DNA from 2 places in the Streptococcus sp. HN38 genome. Region 2 is predicted to be linked to the other one. Evidence: predicted binding sites of a transcription regulator. Region 2 holds the regulator's gene; the other holds the start of a gene.
What was found. Region 2 encodes Rex, which represses fermentation and respiration genes when NADH is low (regulators of the CRP and FNR family bind a similar motif). Its sites were predicted from a motif close to TTGTGAANTANTTCACAA; they were not measured.

Region 1: the regulator Rex is predicted to act here: its motif matches at 2,139-2,156, upstream of adhP (alcohol dehydrogenase AdhP).

The regions. Positions count from the first base shown of each region.
Region 1 is NZ_CP116604.1:309,606-318,761, forward strand. Features, by position in the region: gene hisS (histidine--tRNA ligase) at 1-976, shown strand, start outside; gene adhP (alcohol dehydrogenase AdhP) at 1,056-2,081, opposite strand; gene adhE (bifunctional acetaldehyde-CoA/alcohol dehydrogenase) at 2,527-5,178, shown strand; gene thrC (threonine synthase) at 5,547-7,031, shown strand; gene PHA78_RS01610 (ABC transporter ATP-binding protein/permease) at 7,159-8,919, shown strand; gene PHA78_RS01615 (amino acid ABC transporter ATP-binding/permease protein) at 8,912-9,156, shown strand, end outside.
Region 2 is NZ_CP116604.1:899,496-908,651, reverse strand. Features, by position in the region: gene PHA78_RS04535 (NAD kinase) at 1-196, opposite strand, end outside; gene PHA78_RS04530 (GTP pyrophosphokinase) at 180-851, opposite strand; gene PHA78_RS04525 (CYTH domain-containing protein) at 938-1,504, shown strand; gene PHA78_RS04520 (ribose-phosphate diphosphokinase) at 1,648-2,625, shown strand; gene PHA78_RS04515 (cysteine desulfurase family protein) at 2,636-3,751, shown strand; gene PHA78_RS04510 (DUF1831 domain-containing protein) at 3,753-4,097, shown strand; gene PHA78_RS04505 (DUF4649 family protein) at 4,099-4,302, shown strand; gene PHA78_RS04500 (redox-sensing transcriptional repressor Rex) at 4,437-5,075, shown strand; gene PHA78_RS04495 (gamma-glutamyl-gamma-aminobutyrate hydrolase family protein) at 5,079-5,771, shown strand; gene radC (RadC family protein) at 5,768-6,448, opposite strand; gene PHA78_RS04485 (glucosyltransferase domain-containing protein) at 7,290-8,684, opposite strand; gene PHA78_RS04480 (glucosyltransferase domain-containing protein) at 8,778-9,156, opposite strand, start outside.

The DNA of each region.
Region 1 (9,156 bases), 590 kb from region 2:
TGCTAAGTTCTATTACATGGGCCCAATGTTCCGCTATGAGCGTCCGCAGGCTGGTCGTCTGCGCCAGTTCCACCAGATTGGTGTGGAGTGTTTTGGTTCCAATAACCCAGCGACAGACGTAGAAACCATTGCTATGGCCTATCACTTCTTTGAAGAGTTGGGAATCAAGGACATTCGCCTCCACCTCAACAGTCTGGGAAATCCCGAGAGCCGTGCCACCTATCGTCAGGCCCTGATTGACTACCTGACACCGCTCAAGGACCAGCTGTCCAAGGATAGCCAGCGCCGTCTAGAAGAAAATCCCTTGCGTGTTTTGGATTCCAAGGAAAAAGAAGACAAGATTGCTGTGGAAAACGCACCGTCTATCTTGGACTATCTAGATGAAGAAAGTACAGCTCATTTTGAAGCGGTCAAGTCTATGTTGGACAGCCTAGGTATTGCTTACACCATTGACACCAACATGGTGCGTGGTTTGGACTACTACAACCATACTATTTTCGAGTTTATGACAGAGGTAGGTGGCAACGACCTGACCATCTGTGCCGGTGGCCGTTATGACGGTTTGGTGACCTACTTTGGCGGACCAGAAACGCCAGCCTTTGGCTTTGGTATGGGAATTGAACGCCTTATCCTCGTCCTTGAAAAGCAAGGCATTGAGCTCCCTCTCGACACCCAGTTAGATGTTTATATCGCTGTTTTGGGTCAGGAGGCAAATAGCGGAGCGCTTGAGTTGGTTCAAGCCATCCGCAAGCAAGGGTTCCGTGCAGAACGAGACTACCTTGACCGCAAGCTCAAGGCCCAGTTTAAGTCGGCAGATGTCTTTGGAGCCAAGGCCATCATTACCCTGGGTGGTAGTGAAATTGAATCTGGACAGGTGGTGGTTAAAAATAACCAGACAAGAAGTCAAGTTGAAACAAGCTTGGAAATCTTAAAAACAGATTTCGCAAGCATTTTAGAAGAATTGGAGAAGCAGTAGTCTAAGCTGCTTCTTTTTATTTTAGAAAGCAAAAAAGAAGCGATTGGATAATCACTTCTTGAAAATAGTGGAGAACGCATTAGTGTGAGTGGCAGAAGTCTAAGACCATGCGGCCTTGAATAGTTCCCGCTGCCATTTCATCAAAGACTGCTTCGGCATCTTCGACAGGACGTTTTTGAACGACTGGAACAACTAGTCCCATAGCACCGAAGTGGAAGGCCTCTTCTAAATCTTTACGAGTACCAACTAGTGAGCCGACCACTTTGATACCGTCTAGCACAGTCTTCACGATACTGAGGTCCATGTATTCAGATGGAAGTCCGACAGCCACCACATAGCCACCTGCACGAACGCTGTCAATAGCCTGGTTGAAGGCAACCTTAGAAACAGCCGTTACGACAGTTGAGTGAGCACCGCCACCAGTAATTTCTTTAATATATCCAGGAACATCTTCTACTTCAAGTCCGTTGATCGTCACATCTGCACCAACTTCTTTGGCGAGTTCCAATTTATCATTATTAATGTCTACAGCGATAACATGAGCGTTGAAGACTTTTTTAGCGTATTGTACAGCAAGGTTTCCGAGTCCGCCAGCACCATAGATAGCGATCCATTGACCTGGTTCCAAGTGAGCTTCTTTAATCGCTTTGTAGCAAGTAACGCCAGCACAAGTGATAGAACTTGCTTGAGCTGGATCAAGAACTTCTGGAACTTTTACTGCATAGTCTGCTGTTACAATACATTGCTCAGCCATACCACCGTCAACAGAGTAGCCTGCATTTTTTACGGTACGGCAGAGAGTTTCGCGACCGGTTGTACAATATTCACACATACCACAGCCTTGGAAGAACCAAGCAACGCTGACACGGTCGCCGACCTTCAAGCTGGTCACATCAGGAGCGATTTCTGTAACAATACCGATTCCTTCGTGACCAAGAACGCGACCAGGAACCTTACCAAAATCACCATTGGCAACGTGGAGGTCAGTGTGACAAACACCACAGTACTCAATTTGGACCAAAGCTTCGCCAGCTTCAAGTGGACGAAGTTCTTTTTCAACAACGACAACACCAGTAGATTCTGGATTAACAACAACTGCTTTCATGGCAGACCTCCTATTTATTGCAGCACATTTTTTGAATGTGTTAATATAGATATTTTCTTGTTAATAATATCACAATGTGAACAAAAATGCAAGAGTAGAGAAGGAGGAACAAATGAATATAAAATTGAAAATTATCACGTAATTACTACAAAATTTTCAAAAAAATCTATTTACATGGAAGCGTTTTCTTGATAAACTAGTATCGTAAATGTTAGAGAAAGAATAAATGATAAAGATTTGTCTTACTTTATGTATTTTTCGACCAAACAAAGCAGAAACAAATCTGAATGTTTTCTGAAAACAGGAAAAAGTAAGCGCTTTCTAAAGCAAAACAGAAAAAATGTGAAAAAATTAACAATTTCTCTTTACAAATAAAATAAAAAATAGTAGAATAACATTGTGAAAAAGTTAACAAATAGTTAGCGAGTATATTTGGAGGAACACAATGGCTGATAAAAAAGTAGTATCACCAGAAGAAAAGTTGGTAGAAGCGCGCAAGCACGTCGATGAGCTTGTTCAAAAAGGTTTGGTTGCTCTTGATGAGTTCCGTAAACTTGGTCAAGAAGAAGTAGACTATATTGTAGCTAAGGCTTCGGTAGCTGCTCTTGACAAGCACGGTGAATTGGCAATGCACGCTTTTGAAGAAACCAAACGTGGTGTATTCGAAGACAAGGCTACTAAGAACTTGTTTGCTTGTGAGCACGTTGTCAATAACATGCGCCACACAAAAACTGTTGGTGTTATCGAAGAAGATGAAGTGACAGGTTTGACTTTGATTGCTGAGCCGGTCGGTGTTGTTTGTGGTATCACACCAACAACAAACCCAACTTCTACAGCAATCTTTAAATCATTGATTGCACTTAAAACACGTAATCCAATCGTCTTTGCCTTCCACCCATCTGCGCAAGAATCTTCTGCTCATGCAGCTCGTGTTGTCTATGAAGCAGCTGTGGCAGCTGGTGCTCCTGAAAACTGTATCCAGTGGATTACAAAACCATCTATGGAAGCAACATCTGAGTTGATGAAACATGATGGTATTGCAACAATCCTTGCAACTGGTGGTAACGCAATGGTGCGTGCAGCTTACTCTTGTGGTAAACCTGCCCTTGGTGTAGGTGCAGGTAACGTTCCAGCATACATTGAAAAATCAGCAAACATCCGTCAGGCAGCACATGACATCGTTATGTCTAAGTCATTTGACAACGGTATGGTCTGTGCGTCAGAGCAAGCAGTGATCATTGATAAGGAAGTGTATGACGAGTTTGTAGCTGAATTCAAATCGTACAAAACTTACTTTGTTAATAAGAAAGAAAAAGCACTTCTTGAAGAGTACTGCTTCGGTGTGAAAGCTAACAGCAAAAACTGTGCAGAAGGCAAATTGAATGCGGACATCGTAGGTCGTCCAGCTGCATGGATCGCTGAGCAGGCCGGCTTCTCAGTACCAGAAGGTACAAACATCTTGGCAGCTGAGGTTGCTGAAATCGGTGAGAAAGAACCATTGACTCGTGAGAAATTGTCACCTGTTATTGCCGTCTTGAAAGTTGATGGTCGTGCAGAAGGTCTTGAAGCAGCTCGCCAAATGGTTGAATTCCACGGTCTCGGTCACTCTGCAGCTATTCATACGGAAGACGCAGAATTGGCGAAAGAGTTTGGTACAATCGTACGTGCTATCCGTGTTATTTGGAACTCTCCATCTACTTTCGGTGGTATCGGTGATGTTTACAACGCATTCTTGCCATCATTGACACTTGGTTGTGGTTCTTACGGACGCAACTCAATCAGTGATAACGTAAGTGCTATGAACTTGCTCAACATCAAGAAAGTAGGAAGACGTAGAAATAATATGCAATGGTTTAAAGTTCCTTCTAAAACATACTTCGAACGTGATTCTATCCAATATCTCCAAAAATGCCGTGACGTTGAACGTGTCATGATCGTTACAGACCGTGCCATGGTAGAACTTGGATTCCTAGATCGTATCATCGAACAATTGGACCTTCGTCGTAATAAAGTTGTTTACCAAATCTTCTCAGACGTTGAGCCAGATCCAGACATCACAACGGTCTATAAAGGTACAGAATTGATGCGTACCTTCAAACCAGATACAATCATCGCACTCGGTGGTGGTTCACCAATGGATGCTGCCAAAGTTATGTGGCTCTTCTACGAACAACCAACAGTTGATTTCCATGACCTAGTTCAAAAATTCATGGATATCCGTAAACGTGCCTTCAAGTTCCCAGAACTTGGTAAGAAATCTAAGTTTATCGCGATTCCAACTACATCAGGTACAGGTTCAGAAGTAACACCGTTCGCCGTAATCTCTGATAAAGCAAACAACCGTAAATACCCAATCGCTGACTACTCATTGACACCAACTGTGGCAATCGTTGACCCAGCACTCGTATTGACAGTACCTGCACACGTTACTGCCGATACTGGTATGGACGTATTGACTCACGCTACAGAAGCATACGTTTCAACAGTAGCTAACGACTTTACAGATGGTTTAGCACTTCAAGCTATCAAACTAGTATTTGAAAACCTTGAAAGCTCAGTGAAGAATGCTGACTTTGTATCACGTGAAAAAATGCACAACGCATCCACTATGGCAGGTATGGCCTTCGCCAACGCATTCCTAGGTATTTCTCACTCAATGGCTCATAAGATTGGTGGACGTTTCCATACCGTTCACGGTCGTACAAACGCTATCTTGCTTCCGTACGTTATCCGCTACAACGGTACTCGTCCAGCCAAGACAGCTACATGGCCTAAGTACAACTACTATAAAGCAGATGAAAAATACCAAGACATCGCTCGTCTTCTAGGCTTGCCATGCTCAACACCAGAAGAAGCTGTTGCAGCATACGCACAAGCAGTTTACGACCTCGGTGAACGCATCGGTATCCAAATGAACTTGAAAGCACAAGGTATCGACGAGAAAGAACTCAAAGAACACTCTCGTGAATTGGCTCTTCTTGCCTACGAAGATCAATGTACCCCAGCTAACCCACGTCTAGCAATGGTTGACCACATGCAAGAAATCATCGAAGATGCCTACTATGGTTACAAAGAACGTCCAGGTCGCATCAAGTAAGGATTTTCGTCACGATGCATCGTTAAAGCTCCTTGCCTAACTTCAGTTATGCCTGCGTCGCTTTGCCTTGTCTCGTTTAGAAAATCATCTCTTGATGATTTTTGGAAAAACTGATTTCAAATGAACATGCAAGTGTTTGTTAACAAATCATTTCTTAATAATCCTTGTATAAACAATTGGACTAGCCTCCAAAACTTTCTCAAACACCAGTTTACATGTAGTAGGCTGGTGTTTTGATATTTCGTAAGAGAAGGTAAGAGCCAAAACCGGTCTAGCGTTCGGTTTTTTGTTTTATCTTGCCAATTTTCTGTCAATTTAGGTGGGTTTTATGGTAGAATAGAAAAAATAGATTTTTTATGAGGGATACCATGACATTAGTATATCAATCAACACGCGATGCTAAAAATACTGTATCGGCTAGTCAGGCGATTTTGCAGGGCTTGGCGACAGATGGTGGTTTGTTTACACCGATTTCCATTCCAACAGTTGACTTGGACTTTTCTGTTCTCAAAGACGCTTCTTATCAAGAAGTTGCTAAACTGATTTTGTCAGCTTTCTTGGATGATTTTACGGCAGATGAACTCGACTACTGTATCAACAATGCCTATGACAGCAAGTTTGACACGCCAGTTATTGCCCCGATTGTAAAGCTCAATGGTCAGTACAACTTGGAGCTTTTCCGTGGCTCAACCATTGCCTTTAAGGATATGGCTCTGTCCATCCTGCCTTACTTGATGACGACTGCGGCGAAAAAGCATGGTTTGGAAAATGAGATTGTCATCTTGACAGCGACTTCAGGCGATACAGGCAAGGCAGCTATGGCTGGCTTTGCGGATGTCCCTGGCACGCAAATCATCGTCTTTTACCCACGAGACGGTGTGTCTAAGGTTCAGGAGTTGCAGATGACCACGCAGACAGGGGCTAATACGCACGTGGTGGCTATTGACGGTAACTTCGACGATGCCCAGACAAATGTCAAACACATGTTCAACGATGAGGCCCTCCGTGCCAAGTTGGCGACTAAGAAACTCCAGTTTTCATCAGCCAACTCCATGAACATCGGCCGCTTGGTGCCACAGATTGTGTACTATGTCTATGCCTACGCTCAGCTGGTCAAAGCTGGCGAGATTGCGGCGGGCGACAAGGTCAACTTCACCGTTCCAACAGGTAACTTTGGAAACATCTTGGCGGCTTATTACGCCAAACAAATCGGTCTGCCAGTTGGCAAGCTCATCTGTGCGTCCAACGACAACAATGTCTTGACTGACTTCTTCTCGACAGGCGTTTATGACAAGAACCGTACCTTCCGCGTGACCACCAGTCCGTCCATGGACATCTTGGTGTCCTCTAACTTGGAGCGCTTGATTTTCCATCTCTTTGGCAATGACGCTGGCAAAACAGCCGATCTCATGGAAGCTTTGAACACAGCTGGTCAGTACGACATTCAAGGGGCTGACGCGGATATCCTCTCTCTCTTTGCTGCCGCCTTTGCGACGGAAGAAGAAACCGCTGCGGAAATCAAGCGTGTCTATGACGAGTCAAACTACATTGAAGATCCACATACGGCTGTTGCCTCAGCTGTCTATAAACAGTATGTGGAGCAAACAGGGGACCAGACTCCTACAGTGATTGCTTCTACAGCAAGTCCTTACAAGTTCCCAGTAGTTGCGGTTGAAGCAGTGACAGGCCAGTCAGGTTTGTCTGACTTTGAAGCCCTGGCAAAATTGTATGAGATTTCAGGTGTAGCCCTGCCACCAGCTGTGAACGGATTGGAAACTGCACCTGTCCGCCACACTACCGTCGTTGCAGCTGCAGATATGCAGGCTGAGGTAGAGCGCTATTTGGGTGTTTAATCTATAAATGATTACTAACAAACTGTTCAGCTGAACAGTTTGTTTTCTTTTTGTTATTTAAATTAAAATTTACAGATAATTCAAAGAATGATATACTATATAGGAATACTTGTAGATGAGGTGGCCTATGGCACAAGAGCAGGAGAAAATCTCCAGAGAAAAGAAAAAAGCCCTCTTGAAGCGGCTCAAAGAACGCATCAAACCCAAGATGAAGCTGGTTTATTTGGCAGCCTTTCTATCATGGGTGCAATTTTTGATGCGGATTATTTCCTTCTATCTGATTGCTAAGGGTTTTGTGAGCTACTATGAGGGTGGTCAGGTTGATCTGGGACGCTTCGTCCTCATCTTGTTGGGGCTCAATGCCTTTGGCTATGGTGTAGCCTTGATTGCCAAGCGTTTGCAGGGTTTGGGCTCCCAGTTTGCTCGGGATTCGCTCAAGCAGTCTTTCTTTGAGGCCCTCTTGGCCAAGGACGGTCAGTTTGATTCACAGGCGACAGCGGCGGATGTCTTTAACATCGCTTCACAGGGGATTGATAGCCTGGATACCTACTATTCTTACTACATGGCTTCTTCCTTGCGGACCCAGTTCAACTGTGCGACCGTTCTCTTGCTGGTCTTTCTGATTTTCCCGCTGGGTGCGGTCATTTTCATCTTGGCCTTGCCTCTGATTCCCATTTCCATTATAGCTATGCAGAAGCGGTCCAAGCGGATTATGAATCGCTACTGGGGCTCCTACATGGATGTGGGCAATCTTTTCCTGGATGACCTCAAGGGGCTCAACACCCTTTATTCCTATCAGGCGGACGCGACTTATGAGAAGACCTTCAATGAGCAGGCTGAGGACTTCCGCGATGCGACCATGGAGTTGCTCAGTTTTCAGCTGCAGGCGGTGGGCTACATGGATGCGGTCATGTATCTGGGGATTGGACTGTCTGGTTTTGTGGCGGTCAATAGCCTAGCGGCAGGCAATTTGTCCCTCTTTAGTATGCTCTTCTTTGTCCTCATTGCGACGGAGTTTTTTGCACCCATACGGGAGCAGGGCTACGGTATGCACTTGGTGATGATGAATACCAAGATGGCGGATCGTATCTTTGGTTTCTTGGACAGTATGACAGCGGAGCGGGAAATCGATTCTGTCCATGTGCCTGCTTTTGAAAGTCTAAAACTAGAAGATCTGGCCTTTGCCTACGGAGAAAAGCCGGTCCTAGAAGATATTTCCATGACCATGACGGCTGGTAAGGTCTATGCCTTGGCGGGCGAGTCAGGGCAGGGGAAAACGACCTTGGCCCAGCTGCTCTTGGGACGCTTGCGGGCGGATAAGGGAGCTATTTACTTGGGGCAGCAGGAGATTTCGACTGTCAGTCAGTTGTCTCTGAATGAGCAGGTCCTCTATGTGTCGGGCCAGTCAACCTTGCTTAACCAGTCAATCTATGAAAATTTACGCATGGCTTGTGACTGGTCCAAGGAGGAGGTCTTGGCTTGGGCAGATCAGCATGGGGTCTTGCAGTTTGTCAAGGATTTGCCAGACGGGTTGGACACGATTGTGGGTGATGATGGTGCTTTCTTGTCGCCTGGTCAACGCCAGCAGGTTATCTGTGCCCGTGCGGTCTTGGCCAAACGCTCCCTTTATATCTTTGACGAGGTGACGTCCAGTGTCGATCAGGACAATGAAGGCTTGATTTACGATCTGATTAACTTGGTGGCCAAGGATGCGATTGTTATTATTATTACCCATAAGATGAAACAGGTTGAGCAGGCAGATGACATCCTCTTCCTGTCTGCTGAAGGAGCTGTGACAGGCAATCATGCTACGCTTTATCAGACTAGCTCGGTCTATCGTCAGCTGGTCGATCAACAAAGAGAATTGGAGGAAGCCGTTTATGGATAAGAAAGAAATGCCAACAAGTGTGCTGATTCCGAGACTCTTGCAGTCCATGAAGCACCTCTTGCCACGGATTGCGGTGGCGGTTTGCTTTGCGGTCTTGGGACAGGTGGTGACCATTGCTATTCCAGTTATGCTGGTCTATCTGGCTTTTGATGCACTTGCTGGCAATCCTGCTCCGCTATGGACCTTGGGAGCCCTCATTCTCCTAGCTCTTTTACGTGGTGCCTTCCGCTATGATGA
Region 2 (9,156 bases):
CAATCAACTTTTCATATTTGTGAAAAGCAGATAAAAGCATCCCATCTCCACCGATAGAAATGACAATATCTGGATTTTTAGGAGTCAAAATAAAATTTGCTTCTTTTAACTTTGTCCATAATTCTTTGGACACCGCTTCACTCTTAGGATTTCGACTAGCGAGCAGAGCGATTTTTTTTCTACCTATATTCTTCATCTGTATCATCACTGTTGCCCACACCGTCATTCAGTTTGCGATAGGCAGGATCAAATAAGGCCTGCGCTTCTTGAATGTCGTTGCGGATTTTTCGCATCTCCTCATCTAATTCATAGGCAATTTTTGCTGTAACTTCCAAGCGTTTCTTGATTTCTTCTGGAAAATTCCCCTTATATTTATAATTCAGAGAATGTTCAATTGTAGCCCAGAAATTCATGGAAAGGGTTCGAATCTGGATTTCTGCCAGAACCGTCTCGTTGCCATTTATAGTATCCACAGGATACTCAATCACCACATGATATGAACGGTAGCCAGAGGCTTTCATATTATTGATATAATCCCGTTCATGCACAATTTGCATATCCTTGCGTTTCCGCAAAATAGCTAATACTTCTTCAATGTCGTCCACAAATTGAACCATAATCCGAAGACCGGCAATATCTTGCATATCTTGAGCAAGATTTTCCAATTTGATATGTCGCAGGGCCATTTTTTCTTTAATGGATTCAATCGGTTTTACCCGTCCTGTGACAAACTCAATTGGAGAATGCCGATTAGCCTTGCGATACTGCTTGCGAATCCCCCGCAGTTTGATTTTCAATTCACCAACTGTCTGAATATAGGGGTCTAAAAATTCTTCCCAGTTAAAGTCCATACGGCCCCTTTCTTGTCAAAACTTTTAAATTGTATTAGAATAACACAAAGACTATTCTATTATAACACATTGAAAGGGTTTACTGCATGAAAAACCACCTTGAAATTGAGTATAAAACCTTACTGACCAAATCCGAATACAAACGCCTGCTTACTGACTTTTCAGATGTGAGCCCAATTCTTCAAACAAACCACTACATTGATACCCCAGACCTAGATATGAAGAATCACCGCTTTTCACTCCGTATTCGTACATTTGAGGACTCAGCAGAACTAACCTTAAAAATTCCACAAGAAGTCGGAAATCAAGAATATAACCAAGTTCTAGACATCCAAACTGCTCATCATTTACTGGAAAATTTTCAACTACCCGCAGGACAAATTTCTGACATTATTTCTGCAACCGAAATTCCACTTGATAAACTTGCTGTCTGGGGAAGCCTTACGACAAAACGCTATGAGAAACAGACATCTATAGGTCTTATGGCCCTCGATGAAAATGATTATGTGGGACAAAAAGATTACGAATTAGAAGTTGAAGTGACCGATGCAGATGCAGGGAAAATTCTTTTTGATGAATTCCTTAAGAAGAAATCAATTCAATTCAAATATGCTAGTAGTAAGGTCGCACGAACAGCTGCCTACATGAAATAACTATAAAAAATCAGCCAAATAAGGTTGATTTTTTAGTTTCACTACTGAAAATTTTTCATTTTTTTGATAGAATAGAACTATCTATTGTAAAAATACTTTTATGTCATCATAAAAGCTCAGTGTGTAAAAGGAGTTACTTTAAAATGGTACAACCACTCGGTGAACATAACATTAAATTATTCTCACTCAATAGCAACCGTGATATTGCTGAAAAAATTGCTGATTCTGCTGGAATTCCTCTTGGAAAGCTGTCTTCTCGCCAGTTTTCTGATGGTGAGATTCAAATTAACATTGAAGAATCTGTACGTGGCGTAGACGTCTACATTATCCAATCAACAAGCTATCCGGTTAATAATCACTTGTGGGAATTATTGATTATGATCGATGCTTGTAAACGTGCTAGTGCCAACACCATTACAGCGGTTATCCCTTATTTCGGCTATGCTCGTCAGGACCGTACCGCTTCTCCACGCGAACCAATTACAGCTAAATTAGTTGCAAATATGCTGGTTAAAGCTGGTGTCGACCGTGTATTGACTCTTGATTTGCACGCTTCACAAATTCAAGGTTTCTTTGATATTCCAGTAGACAATCTCCTTACAGAACCACTTTTTGCGGCCTACTACATGGAAAAAGGACTCTGCGGAGAAGATGTCGTCATTGTGAGTCCTAAAAATTCTGGTATCAAACGCGCGCGTAATATCGCTGAATTTCTAAATGCACCGATTGCGATTATCGACTACGCTCAAGATGATTCTGAGCGTTCTGAAGGCTATATTATCGGTGATGTTGCTGGTAAAAAAGCTATTTTGGTGGACGATATTCTCAATACTGGTCGCACTTTCTCGCAAGCTTCAAAAATTGTCCAAGAAGGTGGTGCTACTGAAATTTATGCAGTTGCCAGCCACGGTCTCTTTGCAGGAACTGCAGCCCAACTCTTAGATGAAGCACCAATCAAAGAAATATTAGTTACCGATTCTGTTGCAAGCAAAGAACAGCATCCTAAAAATATCGCCTTCCTAACAGCTAGTGACTTGATTGCAGATGCCATCCACCGCATCCAAGAACATCAGCCACTCAGCCCACTTTTCAAATTTACTAGTCCCGAAAAAGAAAACTAGGAGTAACTCTTTGATTTATTTAGATAATGCAGCAACCACTGCTCTATCTCCTACTGCACTCCAACGGATGATGGAAGTGGCTCAAGAAAATTATGGAAATCCCTCCAGTATTCATCAAAGCGGTCGGAAAGCCAATCAACGTCTTAGACAAAGTCGTCAAGAGATTGCTCAGATTCTCTCCGCCTCTCCCGAACAAATTATTTTCACATCTGGAGGCTCCGAAGCTGATACTTTAGCTATTCAAGGCTATGCACTTGCACATCAATCCAAAGGAAAACACCTGATTACTACGGCTATCGAACACCATGCTGTCCTCCATACCATGCAGTATCTAGAGGATCGGTTTGGGTTCGAGGTAACCTATATCCAACCAGTCAACCAAGTAATCACCGCTCAACAAATTCAGGATGCCCTTCGGCCAGATACTATTTTAGTCAGCGTCATGTTTGCTAACAATGAGACCGGTCAGCTATTTCCCATCAAGGAAATTGGAGAGCTCCTAGCCGATCATCAGGCCGTCTTTCATGTAGATGCTGTCCAAGCAATTGGAAAAATTGCAATTTCTCCCTCTGACTACGGAATTGACTTGCTCGCGGCCTCTGCCCATAAATTCCATGGTCCAAAGGGGATGGGATTCCTGTATAGTAAAGTTCATAAATTTGATTCCTTGATCCACGGCGGAAAGCAGGAACAGCAACATCGAGCAGGTACTGAGAATCTCCCTGCTATTGCTGCTATGGCGACTGCCCTAACAGAACAATATGAGTCCTTAGATACGCATCATAAGCATGTCAGTGAACTGCGACAACATATTATCGAGGGATTGTCTGGCTTAGACTATTATCTCAATCAGGCTGGACCTCATCTCCCTCATGTCCTTAATATCGGTTTTCCTGGTAAACTTAATGAACAACTACTCATGCAACTAGATTTAGCAGGTATTGCTGTTTCTAGCGGTTCCGCATGTACGGCAGGTGTTGTCCAAAATAGCCATGTTTTAGAAGCTATGTATGGAAAAGACTCCCTTCGTCTGAAAGAATCCATTCGTATCAGCCTATCTGAAATCAATACAAAAGAAGAGATAGATACTCTTATCATCGAACTAAAGAAAATACTTGGAGGTTAAAATGGCATTCCAACAATCAGTTACCTTAAAAGATTGTAATTTTACTTATCACATTAGCCCTGCTATCAAAAAATATACACTCCGTGATAACACCTTTGAACAAACCAAAGCAGGTCACTATCAGCTTACACGTCTTCTGGAAGAAATTCCAAATTCAAACCAAGGATTCCTCTTGAAAATTATTATCAACCAAGACCTAACTGGTTTTAAAATTAATATTACCGACAAGTCTGGTCTTCATCTGGTAAACATTTTTAAGCCAGAAAGTAACAAGGTTATCCAAGAAAAATTCTATTTCCTCATGGATAGCTTGATTGACCGTGACATCTTTACAAAAGAGGCTTAGTATGATTGAAATTCACTATCTTGACGCTTACAAGCAAGAACGTATCCAAACATTTGAGAATAAGGATGCAGCCATTCTGGCTTTTGCCGGTTGCTTAACCCTCCCAGACTATTATCCAGTTACCAGCATTACACAAGACGGACAAGCTCTGGATTACAAAGGGACAATCGGAGATCTCTATCGCTATTTACAAACACTAGATTAGACAGTTTCCTGTTTAATCTTTTTTTAAAATCAATCTGTTGATTTTTTCACAAACTTGGACTAGAATAGAATAAAGAACTGTTTAATATATAAATAATCGATAAAGCGTATTCTATCGAAATAAAGGAGTCTAAAGTGAAAAACGATAAAAAATCTGATATTCCACGCGCTACTGCCAAACGTCTATCCCTCTATTATCGCATTTTTAAACGTTTCTATGCAGGAAATATTGAAAAAGCTAGTTCAAAAGAAATTGCCGAAGCTATCGGAATCGATTCAGCTACCGTCCGCCGAGATTTTTCCTATTTTGGAGAGCTTGGTCGTCGTGGCTTTGGCTACAATGTCAAAGAGTTGATGGATTTCTTTGCGGATATTCTAAATGATACCTCCATCACCAATGTTATGCTTGTTGGAGTCGGGAATATGGGGCGGGCCTTGCTACACTATCGCTTCCACGAACGAAATAAAATGAAAATAGTCATGGCTTTTGAAGCAGATGATAATCCAGCTGTTGGAACGACAGATGAAAATATCCCAATCCATTCAATCTCAGAAATCAAGGAACGTATCAGCGAAGCAAACTCTCAGACAGCCATTCTAACGGTACCCAGCGTCAAGGCACAAGAAGTGACCGATATTCTTGTTGAAGCTGGTGTCAAGGGAATTCTGAGCTTTTCACCAGTTAACTTGTCTGTCCCAAAAGATGTCGTTGTCCAGTATGTTGATTTGACTAGTGAATTACAGACACTACTCTACTTTATGCGAAAAGGATAAGCAATGAAAAAACCAGTTATTGGTATTTCTGGAAATGAATATAAAACAGGGGATCATACAGAACCCCTGCTTTCTTATACCCAGACTTGCCTCGTACAAGCTATTGAAGATGCTGGTGGGCTCCCACTCATCCTTCCAGCTACAGAGCCAGATTTGGCAAAATATTATATCCATCTTATTGACAAACTCATCCTAACAGGAGGACAAAATGTCCAGCCAAGTTACTATCACGAAGAAAGAACTATTGACAGCGATAATTATCTACCAAAGCGTGACGAGTTTGAATTGGCCCTCATAAGGGCTGCCCAGGAAGATCAGAAACCTATCTTCGGTATCTGCCGAGGTCTACAGCTCTACAATGTAGCTCAAGGTGGTAGCCTTCATCAATCAATTTCTGACCATTGGCAAGACATAGACGGACAAGAAGTCAGTCAAACGATTCAACTGACTCAAAATAGTCCACTTTACGACATATATGAGTCCGATCCGAGTGTGAACTCATTTCACCGTCAGGCTATCAAAGACTTAGCGCCTGACTTAGAAATCATTGCACTATCAGATAATCAACAGATTATTGAAGCAGTTCATTCAGCCTACCCAACTAAATTTTTAGGGGTTCAATGGCATCCTGAACTACTCTACGGTAAACGTGAGATTGAAAAAGACCTCTTCCACTATATTGTCAATAAACTTTAAAATAACTCACTTTCTTCTCTAAAAGAATAGTAATCCTTGTTTCCAACAATTAAATGATCTAATAATACCAGTCCTAGCTTTTCGCAGGACTCTTTTAAATTCTCCGTAAATAGCAAATCATTCCTACTAGGTTGTACTGAACCCGACGGGTGGTTGTGAACGATGATAATCGATGTTGCCATACATTTTACTGCGTAATGCAAAATTTCACGTGGTTCTGCAATACTACGATTAACACTCCCAATAAAAATCGTTTTTTGACTGATAATCTGGTTCTGGGTATTGAGATAAAGTGCAACTAGATGCTCCTGCTTCTTATGCCCGATTTCATGAATCATCTTACGTCCCAACTTCTCACTTCCCAAAATTCTCTCATTTAAGAGTAGCTCTGATTGATTGATACGTTTTCCAAGTTCAATCATAGCCTTAATTTCAATCGCCTTGACGCGCCCAATGCCAGTCAAACTTTGCAATTCTTCAATTGATAGTTCTCTTAGAGCCGCTAAACTCTCCAAACGATTCAATAATTTATTGGAGAGAATAGAAACAGGTTCTTTTTTTGTCCCAGTTCTAATAAAAATTGCTAGTAGTTCCTGATTACTGAGACGCTCAGCTCCAACTTCTACTAAACGTTCTCTAGGTAGAATGGCCTCTTCTTTAAATTCAATTTGATACATAATTTCCTCCTCACCTATCTATTCGTAAAATCTTGCAAAAAAAGAAGCCATATAAAACCAAAGATTATCTCCTCAGTCTTATACCACTTCTTTATTCGATTTTGATTGCCTTGAATAGTGAAAAGGGCTGGGGATAGCCCTTTTCAGCTTATCTCCTGAAAATAGGAAAGAGATAAAGAAAGGGAGTGGGAAAGAACTCAGCCATTCATAGAAGAGCTCCCCTCACTTCCAAACATTTAGGTTTGGGCTAAAATAGTCCACTGGACTATTTTGACACAAACTTCGTTTGTTTTATTTCCGCGCTCCAACAGTCACTACTCTGACTGTTGGAGGTTGGAAATGAAGCGAACTCTGTTCGTATCAGTCGTAGAGGTCAGATTTGGAGTGTGAAACACGAAGTGCTGAGATTTGCAAAGCAAATCCTATCTCCCACCTTTAACAGTCTCCCAGACTGTTAAAGCCAATCAACCACTGCGCTGAGATGTTGACACGAACTCTGACTAGTGGAGCTGGGCTTTTTGCCCAGCCTCTAGGTGTTAACTTTTCATCTACCCACTACAGTTTTATTTACGTTAAAATAAGTTTCAAGACTATTGATAAACCAAGACTTCGTCATCATCTTGGATATATAAAAATCTCAAAGGTAGACCAATTGTTGACCCAAAAATACTCTACATATGCAGAGAAGCACCTCGTAGGAAGTATTCTCAAATCAAAGACAAAGTCGCTAGAATGACATTACTAACAACTTTCAGAATGAAGACAAACATCAATCGAGATATTTGTCTTTTTTCCATCTTCTAGCCTAAATTTTTTCTTTTTTCTAAAATAGAGGACCTTTTCAATACACCGCCATATGAATGGTATCACCTTTGATGATGATTTGGTCTGGTGAGAAGGTTGACCAGTCCTTGCTTTTAAAATAGGCTTTTATAGCGGAATCTCTTTCTACTCGTTCAAGATTTTCCCCTGTCATATACGTATAGATTGAAAACGGTAAGAGATTTGTAACAGGGCTTTTCACTAAATTCCCCGTGTTAAGTATTCCCGAATGACTATCTATAAAGTCTGTATATTGATTGTCCAGCTGAGGATGTGCATCTGTATAAGTTGCCCTCTTGGTAACTTTTACCTGTGTCTTCTCCTCATAGTCACGAACCATTTGCTGTACCACCTGCATACGGTTTTGGTCCAACTGGGTGACGACTATCTGTTGTAAAAATATTTTGTTAAATGTCAGCGAAAGGACTGCTAGATAGAGGGTGACTAGTGTACCTTTGACTAGCTTAGCCTTTTTGAAGTCTAGTCTAGCCAATAATAAGAATAGACCAACCGAACAAGCAGCCGAATACGTAGACCGAGCACCTGAACCAGTTTTTGCAACCAAACTTAGGGCACATGGCAAAAGAAACAATAAAGGAAGAGCCAGCAAGATAAGCTTCGCTCTCGTCTTCTCAGCTGTCGTTCCTTTTTGTTGTCGTTTCACTCTCCAAAGGAGATAGCCAATGGCAAGCAAAAGGGAAATAAGGATAAAACCATCGGGACCAATGTTGAAACCTAAAATATATGATTTGATTAAAGTTTTTAAAAATCGTAGCATTCGAGCAAGTAGTCCGAGATTTTCAAGATCAAAACGCCCAATACCGAAAAACTTTAGATAAAGAAGTGAAATAAGACCACTCACGACAAAAGGGATAGAGGAGATGAGAAAGCTACGAATGGCAGCCTTAACATCTCGCTTTTCCACCGCAAAACACAGGCAAAGCATCAAGTACAAGGAAGTAAAGGACTGGTAGGTGAGCATGGATACTGTCGCTAAAACGATAGAAACCAGGAGCCAGTGCGTGACTGGCTTGCAAATCCGTATATAAGTGGCAAGAATAGCCATCAATACAGCAAACATCATAATACCACGTTCGACATATAAAAAATAGCTGATGATAAAGGGATTGACCAAGATGATCAATGATAAAAAAGGAGCCATCAAAGAGGAAGCTACCTCAGTCTTTTCAAACAATCTCGCTAAACACCACACAGACAAGCCCAGAAAACAAAGCGCTAAACAACTTGAGATAAGCAAATAGAGTTCTGGTGCTTGATGCAGACTCCCCATCAGGATAAAGAATAAAGAAGTAAAGGGACGACCATTTCTACGAGACATGTTGATGGCACTTTCCATCCATGTGCGATTAAAATGAATATACGTATCAGCTGTAAAACTCGGATAGAAACTCAATCCAAGGACGATTAGCAGGAACAGGATTACCCCCCCCCTGCTACTATTTTTTTATTGTTTTCTTTTGCGGACATGCAATCTCCTTCTCATTTATCATTCAATCAGCTTTCCATCTTCCTTCAAGCGAATGTAAATCATCTTATCATCCCCATAGATAGTGTGGTAGTATGTGTCTACTAGCATAGGAAGATGGGTTAATGTAGGAAGTAGCTTGTCGGGTATCTCATAAATTGTTTGCACAGTAGGCAAGTGACTCAGCTTTCTACGATCCCAATACTCATTATGACTGATTGCTAACATTGGGTAGGCAAGAAACTGCTTTTTTAAGGACGGTGGCGCAGGAATCTTTCCAGGAAAATATACATCTACTGTCTCTTTATTCTTAACCTGTGGTAAGTGACTCAAATCCTCATAGACCAACTGAAGACGGAATTTTCTATAGTCATCAATAGTCGCTAGAGCATTTCCATAG